2 regions of the Sphingorhabdus sp. genome follow, and region 1 is predicted to be linked to the other one. Evidence: predicted binding sites of a transcription regulator. Region 1 holds the regulator's gene; the other holds the start of a gene.

Region 1 (5,239 bases):
GGCAATATGGTTGAGGACGGAAACGTCCGGTTTGGTGCGCCAAAGACGCTGTTTGCAGTTCTGGAAAACTGGCTCGACCGCGAACGCGACCAATTACCCTTATGGATACCCGTTGGTATCGGATTCGGCGTCGCATTCTGGCAGTTTTTTGGCACATCTGCTTGGGCAGGATTGGCAATGTCATGCGCTTCCTTGTTGTTTTTCGGGAACTTGGCGCCACCATATAGCCGCTTGCGGCAAATGGCCCGAATGGCGGCTGTTGCGATATTGCTTGGTTTCTTCCTGATTGCCTTTCGATCAACGACGGTTGCCCAGCCAGTTTTAGGAAAAATATGGACTGGGGAGTTTTATGGGCGGGTTGAAGCGGTTGAAAATATCTCCGCGCGCAATGTTTACCGGCTGCGGCTCGCCACGGGCGATAGCCCGGACTTGCCGCCTTTTGTGCGTGTGAACCTGTCACCGGAACAATATAAAGACGATTTTCAGCCCGGCGCGATCATTCGCCTGCGCGCACGCTTGCTGCCTCCGGCAGGGCCAACTTTGCCCGGCGGATATGACTTTGCCCGGCGCGCATGGTTTCAACAGATTGGCGCGACCGGAACGGCTTTGGGCGATGTCCGGCTTTTTCAGAAAGCAGACAGCGGGGCATGGTTCGCGATGCAGCGTACGGCGCTAACAGAGCATATACTGGCATCCATGCCCCCCGGAAGCGGTGCAATAGGCGCAGCATTGGTCACCGGCGATCAGGGGCATATCAGCGAGGCCGATGCACAAGCCATGCGGGACAGTGGTTTGGCGCATCTTCTATCCATCAGCGGGCTGCATGTGACGGCGGTGGTCGGGTTCGTTTTCATCGCGGTCAGCCGCCTTTTGTCTTTGTCGTCATGGCTTGCATTGCGGGTTCCCATACCCGTCATTGCCGCAGCAACGGCAGCTTTAGCTGCGCTGGCCTATACGTTGTTAACGGGGGCCGAAGTGCCAACGGTCCGATCGTGCATCGCTGCGATCCTCATCTTGATTGCGCTGGCGTTGGGGCGCGATGCGCTCACGCTGCGGTTGGTGGCCTTTGGTGCGTTAATAGTGTTGATATTCTGGCCCGAGGCAATGGCGGGTCCGAGTTTTCAACTCAGCTTTGCGGCCGTTGCGACCATTGTTGTCATGCATGATCTGCCGTTCATAAGGCGGCTGACCGAACGGCGCGACGAAAGCCTGGCGCGAAAGGCGGCGCGGGCGGTCGGATCGCTCATCCTGACCGGCGTCGCCATTGAACTTGTCCTTACCCCCATCGCCCTGTTTCATTTTCACAAGGCAGGGCTTTACGGTGCCTTGGCCAATGTGGTGGCCATCCCGATGACGACGTTCATCATCATGCCGTTGGAGGCATTGGCGCTGGTTTTTGACGTGATTGGCTTGGGGCAGCCATTTTGGTGGCTGGCAGGGCAGGGCATAGCCGCGATTTTGGCGCTGGCGCATTCCGTCAGTGGCCTGCCCGGCGCGGTCACGATGATGCCTGCGATGCCGATATGGGCCTTTGCTGCTTTCGTTGTTGGCGCGTTGATATTTGGCTTGCTGACCACAAATGTCCGCTATTGCGGCGTTCCGCTTTGCGCGATCGGCATCATCGCAATGGTGACGGCACCACGCCCCGATATTCTGGTGACGGGTGATGGCAAGCATCTGGCCTTGGTCAGTGCAGACGGAGAGGTCGCGTTACTGCGCGGAAGGGCGGGTGATTTTGTGCGCGGGATGATTTTTGAAAAAGCCGGAAGCTTTGCAAAAGCTACGCCGATTGAGGATTGGCCCGGCGTCCGATGCACGTTGGACAATTGCGTGATGACCGTGACGGGTGCAGAGCGATCATGGACATTGTTGGCAACCAGAACACGCACCCCCATTGCGTCCATGGAAATGGCCGCAGCGTGCAAACGCGTCGACATTGTCGTCAGCGACCGATGGTTGCCCCAGTCATGCCGCCCCAAATGGATAAAGGCGGACCGCCGATTGCTTGAACAAAGCGGCGGTCTGGCCTTTTATCTGGATGCACAACGCGTGGTCACGGCCAACGAAAGCAACCGCCATATGCCTTGGGTGAAGGCCGCTCATGCCGCGCGCGCGGCGAACGCATCCCATCAATGATATCGGCGCAACAGTCCGGCCAGCTTACCCTGAACCTCAACCTCATGCGGCGCATAATATTGCGGCTCATAACTGCCATTGGCGGGGTCAAGGCGGATTTGCTGACCTTCACGGCGCAGATATTTCAATGTCGCTTCCTCGCCGCGCACCAACGCCACCACAATTTCGCCATCGCGCGCCGTGTTTGCCTTACGGATCAGGGCATAATCGCCATCCAATATCCCCGCCTCAATCATCGAGTCGCCGGATACCTCAAGCGCATAATGCTCACCTGCACCCAATAATGCCATCGGCACCGATAATGAATTCTGGCCTTCCAGTGCCTCAATCGGCACACCGGCGGCGATCTTGCCGTGGAAGGGAATTTCCATGACATCATTGGCGGCAACAGGAATCTGAATTTGCGGTTTGCTTTCCTTCACAGGCGCAAAGCGGGCCACATTGTTACCGCCCATATTCCCGCCTTCGGGCATTTTCATAACTTCAAGCGCGCGCGCACGGTTGGCGAGTCGCCGAATAAAGCCGCGTTCTTCCAATGCACCAATCAAACGGTGCACCCCGGATTTACTCTTCAGATCAAGCGCCTCTTTCATTTCCTCAAACGAAGGGGAAATGCCACTTTCATCCAATCGTTGGTTAATGAATATAAGCAGTTCGTGCTGTTTTGCCGTGAGCATATTCAGGGTCCCATCCTGTTGAACATGAATGGAACGATTAGAGAACAAAAGCGGTTATGTCAAGAACATCCTAGCTTTTAAATTCCTCTTGAACGCTTAGGAGAACTCGCCGGAACATCAGCGGATTGCTAATGCCTACAATGGGCGCTTGTGCCGTTCCCGTGCCCGACATTACCAAGGTCCCAAAGTTGCAAATTCTGCCTATAAATCCTTGCTGGACTTGAATGCTCTCAACACGGGGCAAGAGTATTTCAACGGTTTGGCGGCTAATCAGGCCATATTTAGCGACAACTTTCTTGTCTGTGATCGCCAGTTCAGTGCTCCACCATCTCAGAAAAGCTATCAGGAAAAAAACAAATCCGACCACAAACCACATTGTAGCAACGCCTAATAAAATCAGAAACCATAGAGACCACACACTTACACGAGCCTGATACTTAACAGTCTCGCCCGGTGCGAGCGTGGTTTCAACAAAGCTTCCCATAAAGCATTCCCCTCCGAAATTTCGTGTGTACTCAAATTCATGATACTTTGTCAATTTTTGTGAACTTGAAACTTGCACACGTATGCAGACTAAGCAAGCCTGAAGAACATTTGTGCACTGTAAGCGCGTCGTGGTCAGAACAACCGATGATATTGAACAACCGCACCAATGGGCGTGGCAGGTGAATTTACATCGCGGATAATAAGCGCGTTGCTTTGAGATAGCGGCGAAACCAACCCGCTATCCTGCGATATGAACGGGGTGATATCCCCGCCTTCGACCGTTGCGCGCAAATACTCGGCGCGGTCTCCGCCCGCTGGCAAGTCGGTCGCGGTCGCCGCCTCAAACAAAGCGGGCAGGGGCGTAGTGCACCCCGCCATGTGCCGGATAAGCGGCAAGAGGAACAGAAATGCGGTGACGAAGGCAGAGGACGGATTGCCGGGTAAGCCGAGCACGACCGCGTTGCCAACTTTGCCAGCCATAAGCGGTTTTCCCGGACGCATCGCGACTTTCCAGAAATCCATCTGCGCGCCGATATTCAACAATGCGCTTTGCACCAGATCATGGTCGCCGACCGACGCGCCGCCAGTGGTGACAATGATATCCACTTGTTTGGACAGCGCCGAAAGGCCGGTCTCAAGCGCCGTCAAATCGTCGCGCAATATCCCTGCGTCAAACACATTACAGGGAAGGCCATCGAGCATGGCTTGCAACATTGGGCTGTTGGAGCACGGGATTTGCGCTGGGCCAGCGGCGGACCCGGCGGGAACCAATTCGTCGCCCGTGGCGGCAATCGCAATGCGCGGGACGCCGCCCACAATGAGCCTGCCATGCCCCGCCATCGTCGCCACGGATATTGCCCCTGCGTCCAAATATGTGCCCTTTGGTAGCACCACGTCACCAGCGCGAAAATCGGCCCCAAGGCGGCGGATATTGGCCCCGGGCAAAGGCACGCGATCAACGGTCGTGCGCAAACTATCGCCATCGCGCACGGCATTTTCTTGAATCAGGACGCTATCGGCGTTTTCGGGCACATAAGCGCCGGTAAAAATGCGGACAGCCTCGCCACGTTGCAGGTCGCCTGCAAAAGGGTGCCCCGCCGCGCTTTCGCCGATCACGCGCCATGGGCCGGGAAAGTCTTGTACGGCGATAGCATAGCCATCCATCGCCGACAGGTCCGCCGCAGGTTGCGTGCGCATCGCCATCAGCGGCGCATGCACATAATGCCGCACGGCCTGCATAAGCTCTCGTTCAACAGGGGGCAAAGGAGAGGCCAGCGCCAGCAATCTGGCTTGCGCTTCGTCCACCGAAATCATGCGCGATAGTCGCCCGATTTGCCGCCTGTTTTGGATAATAAGCGCACGTCCGAAATGATCATTGATTTGTCGAGCGCCTTGGCCATGTCATAAAGGGTCAACAAACTGACGCTGACCGCGGTCAAGGCCTCCATCTCCACGCCCGTCGGGCCGTTTAACCGCACCCGCGCTTCGACACGAATGGCGGCGGCCTCATATTCAAATTCAACGCTGATTTTGGACAACATCAAAGGGTGACACAAAGGAATGAGGTCGCTGGTCTTCTTCGCCGCCAGTATGCCAGCGATGCGCGCCGTGCCCAACACATCGCCTTTTTTCATATTGCCAGCGCGTATCGCCGCAAGTGCTTCGGTGGACATGGATATCCGGCCCTCGGCCACGGCCTCACGCACATTGTCCGCCTTGGCCGACACATCGACCATGTGTGCGCCGCCATCGGCGTTCAAATGCGTAAGATCAGCCATGACCCGTCAAAAGCCTTTGCGTTGCGGCCTGAATATCGTCCTGCCGCATCAAGCTTTCCCCGACAAGGAATGTGTTAACACCGGCTTTCGCCATGCGCAGGCAATCGGCATGCGTCGAAATACCGCTTTCGCAGACGAGCAATACATCATCCGGCACCAATT
Region 2 (5,239 bases), 1.1 Mb from region 1:
GCGCTGGATTGATTTTGAACGCAGATAATATAGCGACTTCACGCCCAATTCCCACGCGCGGAAGTGGAGCATGAGAAGGTCCCATTTTTCCACATCAGCAGGGATATAGAGGTTCAGCGACGTTGCCTGATCAATAAACGGTGTGCGGTCGGCGGCCAGCTCGATCAACCAACGCTGGTCGATTTCGAAGCTGGTTTTGAACGTATCCTTTTCCTCTGGCGTGAGGAAGTCGAGATGCTGAACCGAACCGCCCTTTTCCAGTATGCTGTTCCAGACATTGGTCGAATCCTTCGACTTTTCCTGCAACAATTTTTCGAGATAGGGGTTCTTAACGATGAAGCTGCCCGACAAGGTCTTGTGCGTGTAGATATTGGCCGGAATTGGCTCAATACACGCGCTGGTGCCGCCGCAGATGATCGAAATCGATGCAGTTGGCGCAATCGCCATCTTGCAGGAGAAGCGTTCCATCACGCCCATTTCTTCGGCGTCGGGGCAAGCACCACGTTCGTTGGCGAGCATCATCGATGCCTCATCCACTTGCGCGCGGACATGTTTGAAGAACTTCATGTTCCATGATTTGGCAAGCGCGCTTTCAAAGCCAACGCCGCGGGATTGTAGGAAGCTGTGATAGCCCATGACGCCAAGGCCGATCGACCGTTCACGGCTCGCCGAATATTTTGCCCGCGACATTTCGGGGGGCGCACGATCAATGAAATCCTGAAGCACATTGTCGAGCATGCGCATCACGTCTTCGATAAAGACCTTATCACCGTTCCATTCGTCCCATTTTTCAAGGTTCAGCGATGACAGGCAGCAAACGGCCGTCCGGTCATTGCCCAAATGGTCGCGGCCCGTTGGCAAAGTGATTTCCGAACATAGGTTCGATGTCGAGACCTTCAGGCCCAGATCGCGGTGATGCTTGGGCATTGCGTTGTTCACGGTGTCGCTGAAGATGATATAAGGCTCGCCGGTTGCAAGGCGGGTTTCGACGAGTTTCTGGAACAAGGAACGGGCATCGACGGTGCTGCGGACTTCACCTGTCTTAGGGCTGCGCAGGTGGAATTCTTCGCCAGCGCGGACGGCTTCCATAAATTCGTCGGACAGCAACACGCCATGGTGCAGGTTCAACGCCTTACGGTTGAAGTCGCCCGATGGTTTGCGGATTTCGAGGAACTCTTCGATTTCTGGGTGGCTAACATCCAGATAGCACGCCGCCGATCCGCGACGCAGCGAACCTTGCGAAATCGCAAGTGTCAGGCTATCCATGACGCGGACAAACGGAATGATGCCGCTGGTCTTGCCATTCAGGCCAACAGGCTCGCCAATGCCACGGACATTGCCCCAATAGGTGCCAATGCCGCCGCCGCGCGACGCCAGCCAGACATTTTCGTTCCAAGTGTTGACGATGCCTTCAAGGCTGTCATCTACGCTGTTCAAATAGCAACTGATCGGCAGGCCACGGCCCGTGCCGCCATTGGACAATACGGGCGTTGCCGGCATGAACCACAGGCGCGAGATATAGTCGTAAAGACGCTGCGCATGCGCCTCATCATCGGCATAAGCCGACGCAACACGTGCGAAAAGGTCCTGATAGTTTTCATCGGGCAACAGATAACGGTCCCGCAACGTGTCCTTGCCGAATTCGGTCAACAAGGCATCGCGAGCGGAATCAGTGACGACATTGAAACGACGCACGTCAACGGACTTGCTCGACGCATGCGCCTTGGCTTCAACGATCTCCGCCTTTGCCGCTTCAGCTACTTTTTCAAGCATATCTGTCATCATTCCTGCGGTCATGTCGTCCGCCCCTTGGCCTGTATCCCTGAAATCCATTTTAACCTGTAACTCCATTCATTGCGACACCCCGAAACTGGTTGTCGGTTTTCCGACATCCAGCGACCAGATGTATCTTGGCGGGAACCGATGTTCCCATCTTGTTCGACTCAGGGCACGAAGCGCCCTGATAGCATTTTTTGACCTTGTCAGGGGGAGTATTTTGACTTGTCCCCAGCTTATCGACGGGAAAAAGGCCCCCGCCGACACATTCGTCTACTGAAGCATAAAGCACAATTTGTGGTAATGCCCCCTGTGGCCAACCGCTACCTATAGTGCCTTATTCATCTTCAGACGCAAGGGATAAATACAAAATCTTGATCTCAATTCGTCGCTAATGTGATTCCATTCGTCGCACCTTGGCGCGTCCTAACAGCACGCGACGCGCGGATCTCCTAAGTGAAATTCAGAGCGCAAGATGCAAAATGGAGCAATGCCTATTTTTTACATGCCAAAGTGAATGTCCCGGTTGGGGGTCGCATATTCGGTGTTCTGGCTGTGCTTGCAAACTAGGATTTGCAATGACGCTTGAATAGACGCTCCAGCCCGTTAAGGGGCATGGCATAGTGAAAGCTCAGGGGCCGATATGACTGTAATCATCCGCAATGCCGACTTGATCGAAAGCGTGGCCGACGCGTTGCAATATATCAGCTACTTTCACCCGATGGATTATATCCGGGCCTTGGGCGACGCCTATGCGGCGGAGCAATCGCCTGCTGCCAAGGACGCCATTGCGCAGATACTAACCAACAGCCGCATGTGCGCAGAGGGGCATCGCCCGATTTGCCAAGATACCGGTATTGTTAACGTCTTCGTCAAATGGGGTATGGATTGCCGGTTGGAAGACACTTCCACACCCTTGCAGGACGTGATCGACGAAGGCGTCCGCCGCGCCTATTTACACCCTGAAAACAAGCTGCGCGCGTCGGTGCTTGCAGACCCAGCATTCACGCGGCGCAATACCAAGGACAATACGCCGTGCGTCCTGCATGTCGACCTCGTGCCTGGCTCTAAAGTGTCCATCGATGTTGCCGCCAAGGGCGGTGGCAGCGAGAATAAGTCGAAGTTCAAGATGATGAACCCGTCGGACAATATAGTGGATTGGGTCGTGGAGATGTTGCCGCAAATGGGCGCTGGCTGGTGCCCGCCCGGCATGTTGGGTATTGGCATTGGCGGCACGGCGGAACATTGCGTGTTGTTGGCCAAACAAGCATTGATGGAACCCATCGACATGGGACCATTGAAGGCACGCGGGCCGCGGAACGATATTGAAGCCATGCGCATCGAGATTTTTGACAAGGTCAATGCGCTTGGCATTGGCGCGCAGGGGCTTGGCGGACTTTCCACCATTCTTGATGTGAAGATCATGGATGCGCCCTGTCATGCCGCGGGCAAGCCCGTGGCAATGATCCCTAATTGCGCTGCCACGCGCCACGCCCATTTCACGCTGGATGGGGCTGGCCCTGCCTATCTTGAGGCGCCAAAGTTGGACCAATGGCCCAAGGTGGATTGGAAACCCGACGCTTCGGCGATTCGGGTCGACCTCGATATCTTGACGCCTGAGATTGTGGCCGGCTGGAAACAGGGAGACCGCTTGCTTCTCAACGGCAAGATGCTGACTGGACGCGACGCTGCCCATAAGCGCATTGCCGATATGCTGGCCAAGGGTGAGGAATTACCCGTCAGCTTCAAGGGGCGGATGATCTATTATGTCGGGCCTGTTGATCCGGTTGGCGAAGAGATCGTCGGACCAGCAGGGCCGACCACCGCGACCCGCATGGACAAGTTCATGGACATGATGCTTGAGCAAGGCCTACTCGCTTGCGTCGGCAAGGCCGAACGCGGCCCGGCGGCAACGCAGGCCATCGCCAAGCATAAGAGCGCTTATCTCATGGCCGTTGGCGGCGCCGCCTATCTCGTCGCCCGGGCCATTAAGGGCAGCACAGTCGTCGGCTTTGCAGATTTAGGCATGGAAGCCATTTACGAGTTTGAAGTGCAGGACTTCCCCGTAACCGTTGCGGTCGATAGCGACGGCAACAATGTCCACCAACTCGCGCCTGCGTATTGGCAAAAACGCATCAAAGATGAAGGTTTGTTGCAGGGGGTCTAAGCCCCGCAATTACTGACCGCGCATTTGGGCGTCGATTTGCGCCTGAATTTCGGGTGGCAGGCCCTGCGCCGCGCCGCCGCCTTGTTGTTGCTGCATCTCCTGCATCTGCTTTTGCATTGCTTCGATTTCCGCGCGCGACTTGAACTCAAGCAACTCGACATCGAATGTCAGTTCGCTTCCGCCCGGAATGGCAACTTCGCCTGTTTGCGGGTTGCGCTGATCCTCTGGACCATAGCCAAGCGCGGCTGGAATCCACAGGCGATATTTGCCGCCGCGCTGCATGATCTTCAGGCCTTCGGAAAAGCCGGGGACGACGCCCGTTACAGGAAAACCAGCTTGCGGGTTTTGGTCAAAAACGGTGCCGTCCTTCAACATACCCTTATAACTTACAAGGACCACGTCATTGTCCGTCGGGTTGGGGCCTTCGCCAGCTTCCATGATTTTGTAGCGCAGGCCAGATGGCGTTGTCACAACATCACCAAATTCCTGCCGCACGTCGCTGGTACCCCAATATGCCAAGCCACCACCTGCAGCGAGAACCAACGCAATCGCAGCCCAATATTTAGTGAGCGAACCTTTTTTAAGAGGCTGAATGGGAACGGCGGTGACAGACATGAAGAAATTCCTATTGGCTGGGTTGCGCGCTGACTAGCAGAATGCGGCGCGGATTCTAGACACAAAAAAAGCGCCAGTTAAAGGCGCTTTCCTTGTTGCAGAGTGCGGACGCCTATTTCGCGCCGTCACGTTCCTGTTGCTTACGCTCCATCTTGCGTGCGCGACGTACGGCAGCAGCCTTTTCACGCGCGCGCTTTTCCGATGGCTTTTCAAAATGACGACGAAGCTTCATTTCGCGATACACACCCTCACGCTGCAGCTTCTTCTTCAGCGCGCGTAGGGCCTGATCAACATTATTGTCGCGAACCATGATTTGCATAAAAAACTCAACTCCGCATCGAATCGGCAAAATGGCTTAAAACAGCCACTTTGAAAGGCTAAAAACGAAAATCGCCGCGTTCACAGGCGGCGTGTTGATGTGGCCCCTACCCATGTCGTCGCCAAATATCAAGCGGAAATGGCGCTTTTTGTGGGCTTGGTTGGTGTTTGAAGCCGCAGCTTGCTGGAAAACTATCCGCCTTTGTCCAATCGCCTAACACTTGCCCTAACGCCTTGTTCGTTTCATAATGCAACGCAACTGGCGAGCAGGAGAGCGCACATGGCCACCCAATTAATGTCGAATAGCAGGTATAGCGAGGCGGAGTGGACCGCGCGGCAAGAGCTTGCTGCCTGTTACCGGAT

What was found. Region 1 encodes LexA, which represses DNA repair genes until DNA is damaged. Its sites were predicted from a motif close to GTTCCNCNCTTGTTCT; they were not measured.
Region 2: HEQ18_RS11590 (ribonucleoside-diphosphate reductase subunit alpha) is a predicted target of LexA. The motif match lies at 1,926-1,941, and genes of this name have one in related genera.

Annotation. Positions count from the first base shown of each region.
Region 1 covers NZ_CP050888.1:800,619-805,857, reverse strand. The annotation lists gene HEQ18_RS03885 (ComEC/Rec2 family competence protein) at 1-2,136, shown strand, start outside; gene lexA (transcriptional repressor LexA) at 2,130-2,813, opposite strand; gene HEQ18_RS03875 (PH domain-containing protein) at 2,884-3,297, opposite strand; gene HEQ18_RS03870 (molybdopterin molybdotransferase MoeA) at 3,432-4,613, opposite strand; gene moaC (cyclic pyranopterin monophosphate synthase MoaC) at 4,610-5,077, opposite strand; gene trpC (indole-3-glycerol phosphate synthase TrpC) at 5,070-5,239, opposite strand, start outside.
Region 2 covers NZ_CP050888.1:2,376,257-2,381,495, forward strand. The annotation lists gene HEQ18_RS11590 (ribonucleoside-diphosphate reductase subunit alpha) at 1-1,773, opposite strand, end outside; gene HEQ18_RS11595 (fumarate hydratase) at 2,420-3,943, shown strand; gene HEQ18_RS11600 (FKBP-type peptidyl-prolyl cis-trans isomerase) at 3,953-4,558, opposite strand; gene rpsU (30S ribosomal protein S21) at 4,671-4,877, opposite strand; gene HEQ18_RS11610 (class II aldolase/adducin family protein) at 5,157-5,239, shown strand, end outside.